Regions from separate parts of the Amycolatopsis sp. WAC 01375 genome, predicted to be linked through region 2. Evidence: riboswitches for the same ligand, from Rfam matches in the RefSeq annotation. Region 2 holds a riboswitch; the other holds the start of a gene.
The links. A riboswitch is a leader RNA that binds a small molecule or an ion and turns the genes downstream of it on or off. The one in region 2 is predicted to bind cobalamin.
Positions count from the first base shown of each region.

Region 1: linked by a shared signal. The riboswitch ahead of DL991_RS28925 (hypothetical protein) and the one ahead of metE (5-methyltetrahydropteroyltriglutamate--homocysteine S-methyltransferase) in region 2 are both predicted to bind cobalamin.

Region 1 covers NZ_QHHW01000040.1:114,338-118,749, reverse strand. Annotated here, with positions in the region: gene DL991_RS28925 (hypothetical protein) at 1-1,991, opposite strand, end outside; cobalamin riboswitch at 2,058-2,201, opposite strand; gene DL991_RS28920 (prenyltransferase/squalene oxidase repeat-containing protein) at 2,334-3,338, shown strand; gene DL991_RS28915 (LLM class F420-dependent oxidoreductase) at 3,434-4,261, opposite strand; gene DL991_RS28910 (LuxR family transcriptional regulator) at 4,308-4,412, opposite strand, start outside.
Region 2 covers NZ_QHHW01000022.1:151,485-155,896, forward strand. Annotated here, with positions in the region: gene metE (5-methyltetrahydropteroyltriglutamate--homocysteine S-methyltransferase) at 1-2,156, opposite strand, end outside; cobalamin riboswitch at 2,255-2,478, opposite strand; gene DL991_RS11580 (TetR/AcrR family transcriptional regulator) at 2,490-3,062, opposite strand; gene DL991_RS11585 (ketopantoate reductase family protein) at 3,153-4,103, shown strand; gene DL991_RS11590 (ribonucleotide-diphosphate reductase subunit beta) at 4,164-4,412, opposite strand, start outside.

The DNA.
Region 1 (4,412 bases), on a different contig from region 2:
AGCGCGCCCACCGCGGAGACGAACGCCGACACGCGCCGCTCGCTCCAGCCGTCCGGGCGCCTGGTCGAAGGCGCGGCGTCGGTGTGCGGACGGGCGGCCAGCGCGGTGACCGCGGCGGCGGTCGCGGCGAGGTCACCGGAACCGCACTCCACGGTGTCGAGATGCTTCGGGAAGGTTCCGTCGGCGCACTGGCGCGAAAGGAGCAGTTCGACCGCCGGACCGGGATCGGCGGCGGTGGCGAGCACCGCCCACGCGTGCCGCTCCACGGTCTCGTCGGCGTCGGCGAACGATCCGGTGTCGGTGAACTCGCCGCCGGCGCCGCGCAGTTTCACCAGATCGGCGCGCAACCGCCCGGCGACATCCGCCTTGGCGAATTCGGCGACGAGCACGAGTTTCGCGAGCGGTCCGGCATACGACGCGTCGCCCTGCTCGTACGGCGCGCCGTGGGCATAAGCCTGTACGGCTTCCGGCTTCACCAGGAACTGCGACGCGCGGGCGACCGAGTCCGGCTGCTGGTCCAGCGCTCGCAGGGCCAGCACCACGTCGGCGGTGGCGTCGTAGTCGACGTAGGTCCTGCCGTCCTCGGTCACCTCGACGTGGTCACCGTCGGTGAGCCGGTTCGCCAGGTAGGCGCCGAGGCGGGCGGCCGGTGTCGCCGTGTCCGGAGTGGCGATCGTGGCCGGTGGCCGGACGACGGTGGACGCCCTGGGCGTGCCTGCCCTCTTGGGTCTGGGCGGAGGCGTCACGGATTTCGTGATGGTGGTCGTCGTGGGAGCCGGGCCACCGCTGGTCGGCGGCTGAGCTTCGCCCTTCGCGAGCGCGTAGAAGCCGACCTGCGACAACCCGAGCGAAGCCTGGGCACCCGCGCGGATCCAGGTGTCGACCCCGCTGATGCCGGACGCTCGCGCGGCCTCGTAGGAAGCCGGGTTGTAGGCGATCGCGCCGAGTTCACCCGCGAGCTTGGTGCCGGAGTCGGCGGCGTTCGCCTGCGCGGATTTGAGGTACCGCACCCCCTTGTCCACCGCCGCCTCGGCGCCGCCCGCGTCGGCGAGCGCCTGGACGATCATGCCGGTGCTGTTGGTGTTCGGTGCCTCGGTGCTGACGCCACCGCCCCAGCCGCCACCGGAAGCCTGGTTCGCCTTGAGCCACGAGACGGTCTTGGCGATCGGGGCGTCGAGTCCGGTCGCGCCCGCCTTCCGCGCGGCCAGCAGCGCCGAGAGCGCGAGGCCGGTGGCGTCGCCGTCGGTCGGGGAAAGGTCGAGCGGCTTGCCTTCGTCGCAGGTCGATACCTTGCGGCCGTCCGGGGTGACGTGGTCGCCGGTCTCCTTCGTCGGAATGTATTCGAACACGAGGCGGAAGTAGCCCTCGGAACATTGCTGGGCCAGCAACCTGTCGATGGCGATCCGGTCGTTCTCCCCCGCCGCGGCGAGCCCGACGACGCCGAGCGCCTGCCCGAACGAGTTCGCGTCGTTGTTCACCGCGCCGGCGAGGTCCGGATCCTTGGAGTAGTCGCTGATCCGGCCCTTGTCGGGGCCCTTGCGCATGATCGCGGCATGGGTCTCGGCGACCAGGTCGTACCCGTCGACGTTTCGCGGGTCCCTGCCGGAAACCTCGGCGGCGACCAGCGTCTTGGCGAGCGAGCCCCCGACGACGACCTTGTCGTACCCGGCACCGGGAACCAGTCCGTCCCAGGTGAAGTAGTCGGTGGCGTGGCCTTCGTCGTCGAGGAACTTCATGATCGGCTCGGCCTTGGCGCCGTCGCCCGACGCGTACAGCGCGAAGAGCACGTCGAGCATCAGGCCGTGGTCGGGTAGTGCGCCCCCGTTGGGGTTTTCGAGCGTGCCGTCCGGCTTCAGCTTCGTCGCGAGCCAGCGGGAATTCGCCTTCGCCGCGCCGGGATCGTTCGCGGCGGCGGCCGTCCCGGTGAGCAGTGCGGCGACCACGCCGACACTGACGGCGAACGCCACTGCGGCGAGGTACCGGCGGCGCATGACTCCTCCTAGCGGCATGACGGAGGACAGCGCGGACGCCGCGGTCACCCCTGTTTATCGCGACAGTGGTTCGTTCATCCGCCCGTTCGGTATCCCGGCTCGCCCTGGTGAAGGGCCCACGGTTGCGCGACAGCGCCGGATTTCGACCGGCTTCCCCGTCACGGGCGGCGGTGTGCAGTTGTCGAGCCGATCGAGGTTAACACCCGATCACTTCCGGCAGGCACCGCTGACCAGGTCGGTTGCCAGGATCACATCGGCTCTTCGCGCCCGGCGGTACCCGGACGCTCGGCCGGGGTGGGACTCTTCGGGTCGTTCATCGCGGTCGTTGGGGGAAGGGTTCTCATGAGACGTTTGCTTTTCGCTGTCGCCATGGTGTGCGGCATCGGGCTGGTCGCCGCTCCGCCGGCGGCCGCGGCCACCCACGACAAGGCGGACGCCGCCGCGGGCTGGCTCGCGAGGCAGATGGCCGACGGGGAAAGGTTCGAGGCCGACTTCGGCGGCCAGAAGTTTCCCGATCAGGGTTCGACGATCGACGCGATCTTCGCGTTCGCCGCGGCCGGGGTGTCGGACACGAACGCGGGCAACGCGATCGCCTGGCTGGCGAAACCGGAGATCACCACGGGCTACGTCGGCAGCGGCACCGAGGCGTACGCGGGCGCGCACGCGAAACTGCTGCTCGCCGCGCAGGTTCGCGGCAAGAACCCGGCGTCGTTCGGCGGCGTCGATCTGAAGGCGGGCCTGCTTTCGTCGCTCACGCCGTCCGGCCGGTTCTCCGACCGCTCCGAATACGGCGACTACTCCAACGCTCTTTCGCAGTCGCTCGCACTGCTGGCGCTGGACCGCACCGGCGACGTCCCGGAGCGGGCCGTGACGTTCCTCGCGGGCACCCAGTGCCCCGACGGCGGTTTCCCCCTGAGCTTCGGCGAAGCGACGTGCACGAGCGACGTCGACGCGACCGCGACGGTCGTGCAGGCCTTGCGCGCCACCGGTGACCCGGTGAACGCCGGCGAGGGCACCTCCTGGCTGGTCACCAAGCAGCACCCGAACGGCGGTTTCGGTTTCGCCACCAACGCGCCGAACGCCAACAGCACCGGACTCGCCGCGCAGGCACTGGCCGGGCACCGTCCCGCCGCCGCGGTCAAGGCGCGGGAATTCTTGCGGTCGCTGCAGACCGGCTGCGCCGGCACCGAGGCGGACCGCGGCGCGATCGCCTACGACGCCACGGGCCTGAACCCGTCGACCGCCCCGCGCGCGACCGCGCAGGCGATCCTCGGCCTGGCCAGGGTTCCGCTGAGCGACCTGCACGGCGGCGGCCGTCCGCAGGCCCCGGTCCTCGCCTGCCCGTAACTCACGTGATCAGAGGCGTAACTCAAGTGTTCCGCCTCCAATCACGCGAGTTACGGCTCCAATCACGCGAGTTACGGCTCTGAGGGCAGGTCCGGTCAGCGGAGCGGCTCGATGGTCTTGGCCAACTCGTCGAGACGCTCCAGGGTTTCGGCTTCGGGCAACGTCGGCAGGGTGAGCGAGACCTCGTCGGCCCCAGCGGCGGCGAGGCGTCGCAGCAGCCCGGGATCGGCCGGAGCACCGAACACACTGATCCGGACGTCCTCGCGGCCCTGGTCGGCGAGCCAAGACCGGCCCCGGCGCAATTCCTCCGGCGGTGTCACGGAATGCGGCAGCCAACCGTCGGCGTGCTCGGCGAGCCGTTTGAGGCCCGCAGGCCCCTGGCCTGCGACGTAGATCGGCGGATGCGGTTTTCGCACCGGTTTCGGCCAGGAGTAGACCGGGTCGAAGTCGATGTGCTTTCCGTGGAACTCCGCTTCGTCCCTGGTCCAGATCTCCTTGAGCGCCTGGAGTTGTTCGGTCAGCAGCGCGCCCCGTGTCCGCGGCTCGACGCCATGGTTACGCATCTCCTCGATGTTCCAGCCCGCTCCCACGCCGAAGATCACCCGTCCGTTGGAAAGCAGGTCAAGGCTGGCGATCTCCTTGGCCGTATAGAGCACATCTCGCTGGATCATCAGGGCGACCGCGGTGCCGAGGCGGAGGGTCGAGGTGACGGTCGCGGCGGCGGCCAGCGCCACGAACGGGTCGAGATTGCGGAGGGCCCCCCGCGGCAGCTCACCGCCGGGGTACGGACTCTCCCGGCTGACCGGGATGTGAGAGTGTTCGGGGAGGTAGAGGGAGGCGAAGCCCTTCTCCTCCAACGCCGCGGCCAGTACGTGCGGCCGGATTCCTTCGTCGGTCACTGAAGTCGCGATACCGAAGTCCATACTCGGCTACGACTCCAGGACCGGGGTGAGTATTCCGCCGGGCCCGTCATTCGCCGGCGGCGACGCGGCGCGCGAGTTCCACGCGGGACCGGACGCCCAGAGCGGTGAAGATGTTCCGCAGGTGGTGATCCACCGTCCGGTGACTGATGAC
Region 2 (4,412 bases):
GCGGGCACGGCACCGACGGCGGTCCGCAACAGCCCGCTGACCTCGTCGACACCGGGGACGCGCGGCGAGTGGATGTCGTATACGCCCGGCCCGACGCCGCGGCCGAAGCCCGCCGCGCCGAGGTCGGTGACGACCTCCATCTTGGACCGCGCGGCCTCGATGCTGGTGACGTCGGCGTCGAGCGCGTCGATCGCCTTCACCACGTCGCCGAACTCCGAGTAGCACATATGCGTGTGGATCTGTGTCGCGTCGTCGATCCCGGACGTCGCGAGCCGGAACGACGAAACCGCCCACGCGAAGTACGCCTCATGCGCCGCCGCGCGCAGCGGGAGCAGTTCGCGCAGCGCCGGCTCATCCACCTGGATGACGCGGATGCCCGCCTTCCGCAGGTCGTGCACCTCGTCGCGGATGGCCAGCGCCACCTGACGGGCGGTCTCGCCCAGCGGTTGATCGTCCCGGACGAACGACCACGCCAGGATCGTCACCGGACCGGTCAGCATCCCCTTGACGGGCTTGCCGGTCAGGCTCTGCGCGTAGCGTGCCCACTCGACGGTCATCGGCTCCGGACGTGAGACGTCGCCGTACAGGATCGGCGGCCGGACACATCGTGAACCGTAGGACTGCACCCAGCCGAAGTCGGTGGCCGCGAACCCGGCCAGCCGCTCGGCGAAGTACTGCACCATGTCGTTGCGCTCGGGTTCGCCGTGCACCAGCACGTCCAGCCCGATCTCCTCCTGCAGCCGGATGACACGCTCGATCTCGGCCTTCATCGCGACCTCGTAGCCCGCGTCGTCCAGAGAGCCCGCCTTGTGCGCGGCCCGCGCCTTGCGGACGTCGGTGGTCTGCGGGAACGAGCCGATCGTGGTGCTCGGCAAGGGCGGCAGCTCCAGCGCGGCCTGCTGCGCCGCCGCGCGCCGGGCGTAGGGGGAGCGGACGGTGTCTTCCGGCCGCAGCGCCTCCAGCCGGGCACGCACCCCGGCGTCGGCCAGGTCGGCCGCCGTCGCGCGATCCGCGGCCGCGGTACGAGCGGCGGAGAGGTCGACGCCGTCTTCCTTCAACGCTCGCCCGAGCAGGACGACCTCGTCGACCTTCTGCTTCGCGAACGCCAGCCAGCCCTTCAGCCGCGGATGGAGCCCGTCCTCACGCTCGACGTCGTAGGGCACGTGCAGCAGCGAGCAGGACGTCGACACGCTGACCGACCTGGCGGTGCCGAGCAACGTCGCCGCCCGGCCGAGCGCGCGGGCGGGGTCGGTGCGCCAGACGTTGCGCCCGTCGACGACACCGGCCAGAACCTCCTTGTCCCGCAAGGCGGGTTCGGCCGCGACCGCGTCCACAAAGGACTCATCGGTGACGAGGTCGACGGCGATCGCGTCGATCGGGGAGCGTGCGAGCACGCCGAGGCCGCGGCCGAGACCGCCGAAGTACCCGGCGACCAGGATCTTCGGCCGCGCGGTCACCTTCGCCAGCCGGTGGTAGGCGCGGATGAGCGCGTTGAGCTCCCGCTCGTCGCGGTCCGCGGCGAAGGCGGGCTCGTCGAACTGGACCCACTCGACGCCTTCGTCATGCAGGCGCCTTAACAGCTCGACGTAGCCGTCGAGGAGGTCGTCGAGCAGATCCAGCGGACGGAAGCCCTCCGGGGCGGTCTCGCTCGCCTTCGCGAGCAGCAGGAACGTCACCGGGCCCACCAGCACCGGCCGCGTCTCGACACCGATCGCGCGTGCCTCGCGGTACTCGTCGAGCGGTTTGGTGCCGGAGAGCGAGAACGACGTCTCCGGGCCGAGTTCGGGGACGATGTAGTGGTAGTTCGTGTCGAACCACTTCGTCATCTCCAGCGCCGGCGCGTCCTGCACCCCGCGCGCGGCGGCGAAGTAGGTATCGAGCGGCGAAAGACCGAGCGTCGTGAAGCGCTCCGGCAGCGCTCCGAACAGCTCGGCGGTGTCGAGCACCTGGTCGTAGTGGGAGAACGTGTTGGAGGGGACGGAATCCAGCCCCGCGTCCTTGAGCTCCCGCCAGGCCCGGGTGCGCAGTGCGCGGCCGGTGCCCAGCAGTTCGGCCTCGTCGATCTTGCCCGCCCAATAGCGTTCGAGTGAACGCTTGAGCTCCCTGTCCGGTCCGATCCGGGGGTAGCCCAGCACAGTCGTGCCGATTTCGGTCACAGCTCTCTCCTCGCGAGCTTGTCGTGAGAGCCCGGAGCGCGCAGGAGTGACCGCCGTTCGGTCGTGCCCATCCCACGAGGCCCGGACTCACGCACGCCGTCGGCGCGCGTACCACGGGCAGGTCTTCGGACTCGTGGGCGACTCGCTCGCTCCTACCGGCCGTCGCTTCCCGGGGCGCCATGTCCCAGTGCTTTACCGTGTCTCGCACGGTGACGGCTTTCGCTCCCACATACCGCTGCGGGGCAGTCCCGGATTCACACCGGGTTCCCTGTTACCTCGACCGGCCTGGGAAGCCGGGCGAACCAGTAGCACCTTGGAGAGTACCCAGGCGCGCTATGGCTGTGGGCGGCGCAGCCCGTCCAGCACGAGGGTGATGACATCGTCGGCCTCGGCCCGCCACTCGGGGCGGTCATGGGCCGCGCCGATGCCGTGCAGTGCCATCATCACGGCGCCGGCGCCCACGTCGTCGCGAACGGCGCCGTCCCGCACGGCGGCGGCGACCAGTGCGGTGACGGCCTGCTCCAGCGCTTGGCCGCCTTCGGCGAGGGCACCCGAACGATCGGCCATGAGGGTGGCCAGCGTCCGTGCCAGGCCCGCATGGGCACCGATGTGGCCGACCATGTCGCGGAGGAAGGTCGCCAACGCCTCAGCCGCGGGCAGCGTGGCCTGTAGCCGTCGGGCACGGTCGCACAGCGCGGCGACTTCCCCGTGGTAGACCGCCTCGGCCAGCGCCTCCCTGGTGGGGAAGTGGCGGTAAAGCGTGCCGGTGCCGACGCCGGCCAGGCTGGCGAAGTCATCGAAGCGCAGGTCGAAGAACTCTCCGGCGTCGAAGACCTCCCGGGCCTTGGCGAGCAGGGCCTCGCGCTTGCGCCGGGCGTCGGCCCGCAGCGGCTTGTCGGCGGTCATGCGCTCCCTCGCGTTGACAAGTGGAGATCATCTCCATATTTTTGAAAGTGGAGATAACCTCCACTTCGATCTTACCCCCCGAGGTGCCGCTTGAAGATCCTGATGTTCGGCCGAGGTGTGATCGCCACCGTCTACGGCCGGGTCCTGCAGAAGGCGGGACACGAAGTCGAGTTCTACGTCCGGCCGGGCCGCGCGGCGACGTACGGGGAGACGGTGGACCTCGACCTGCTCGATACGCGGCGCCGGGTGTGGGGGCAGCGCGTCGTCGAGAAGTGGCCGGTGCGCCTCCGCGAGACGCTGGAGCCGGACCACGACTTCGACCTGATCGTGCTCAGCGTGGCGCACCACCGCCTCCCGGAGGCGACGGCCTTCCTGGCCCCGCGCGTCGGCCAGGCCACGGTGCTGGTCTTCGGCAACATCTGGACCGAGCCGACGGCCGCGATCGGCCCACTTCCCCTCGACCGGATCGCCTGGGGCTTCCCCCAGGCCGGTGGCGGGTTCGACGCGAACGGCGTGCTTCGCGGGATGCTGCTGCCGTCGGTTGTCTTCGGCACTCTCGGCCGGCCCCCGACCGAGCGTGAGCGGGCCGTGCGCCAGGCGTTTAGCGAGGCCGGGCTACGGATCAAGGAGCGGCCCGACTTCCGCGGCTGGCTGTGGGTCCATTTCGTGTCCGACGCCGGGCTGCTCTCGCAGGGCCTGCGGCTGGGGTCGCTGTCCGAGCTGGCCGGGTCGACGGGCGCCCTGCGCGAGGGGCTGCTGACCGGCCGCGAACTGCTGCCGCTTCTCGAGGCGCGCGGCCTCGACCTGCGTCGTCACCGGGTCGGTGTGCTGCTGTTCCGGGCGCCCACCTGGCTGACGGCCCCCGTTCTCGCCTGGCTGACCGCTCATTTCGCACCGGCGCGAGTGAGCGTCACGGCGCACTCCGACCTCGACGCCGAGGAGCCGCGTGAGGTCTGCCGGGACACCCTGGCCGAAGCGCGGCGGCTGGGCGTCCCGGTGCCGCGCTTGGAAGCGGTGGAACCGTACTTCGCCCGCGCTTGAACGACGAAAGGCCCACCCGGCGCGAGTGCGCCGAGCAGGCCTTTTCGTCAGTTCAGGCGATCAGTCCCAGTCGAGGGCGCCACCGGACTGGTACTCGATGACGCGGGTCTCGAAGAAGTTCTTCTCCTTCTTGAGATCCATCGCCTCCGACATCCACGGGAACGGGTTCTCCGTCTCGCCGAAGATGGGCGCGAGGCCGATCTGCTGCGCGCGACGGTCGGTGATGAAGTGCATGTACTGCTCGATCAGTTCCGCCGAGAGCCCGAGCATGCCGCGCGGCATGGTGTCGCGGGCGTAGGCGACCTCGAG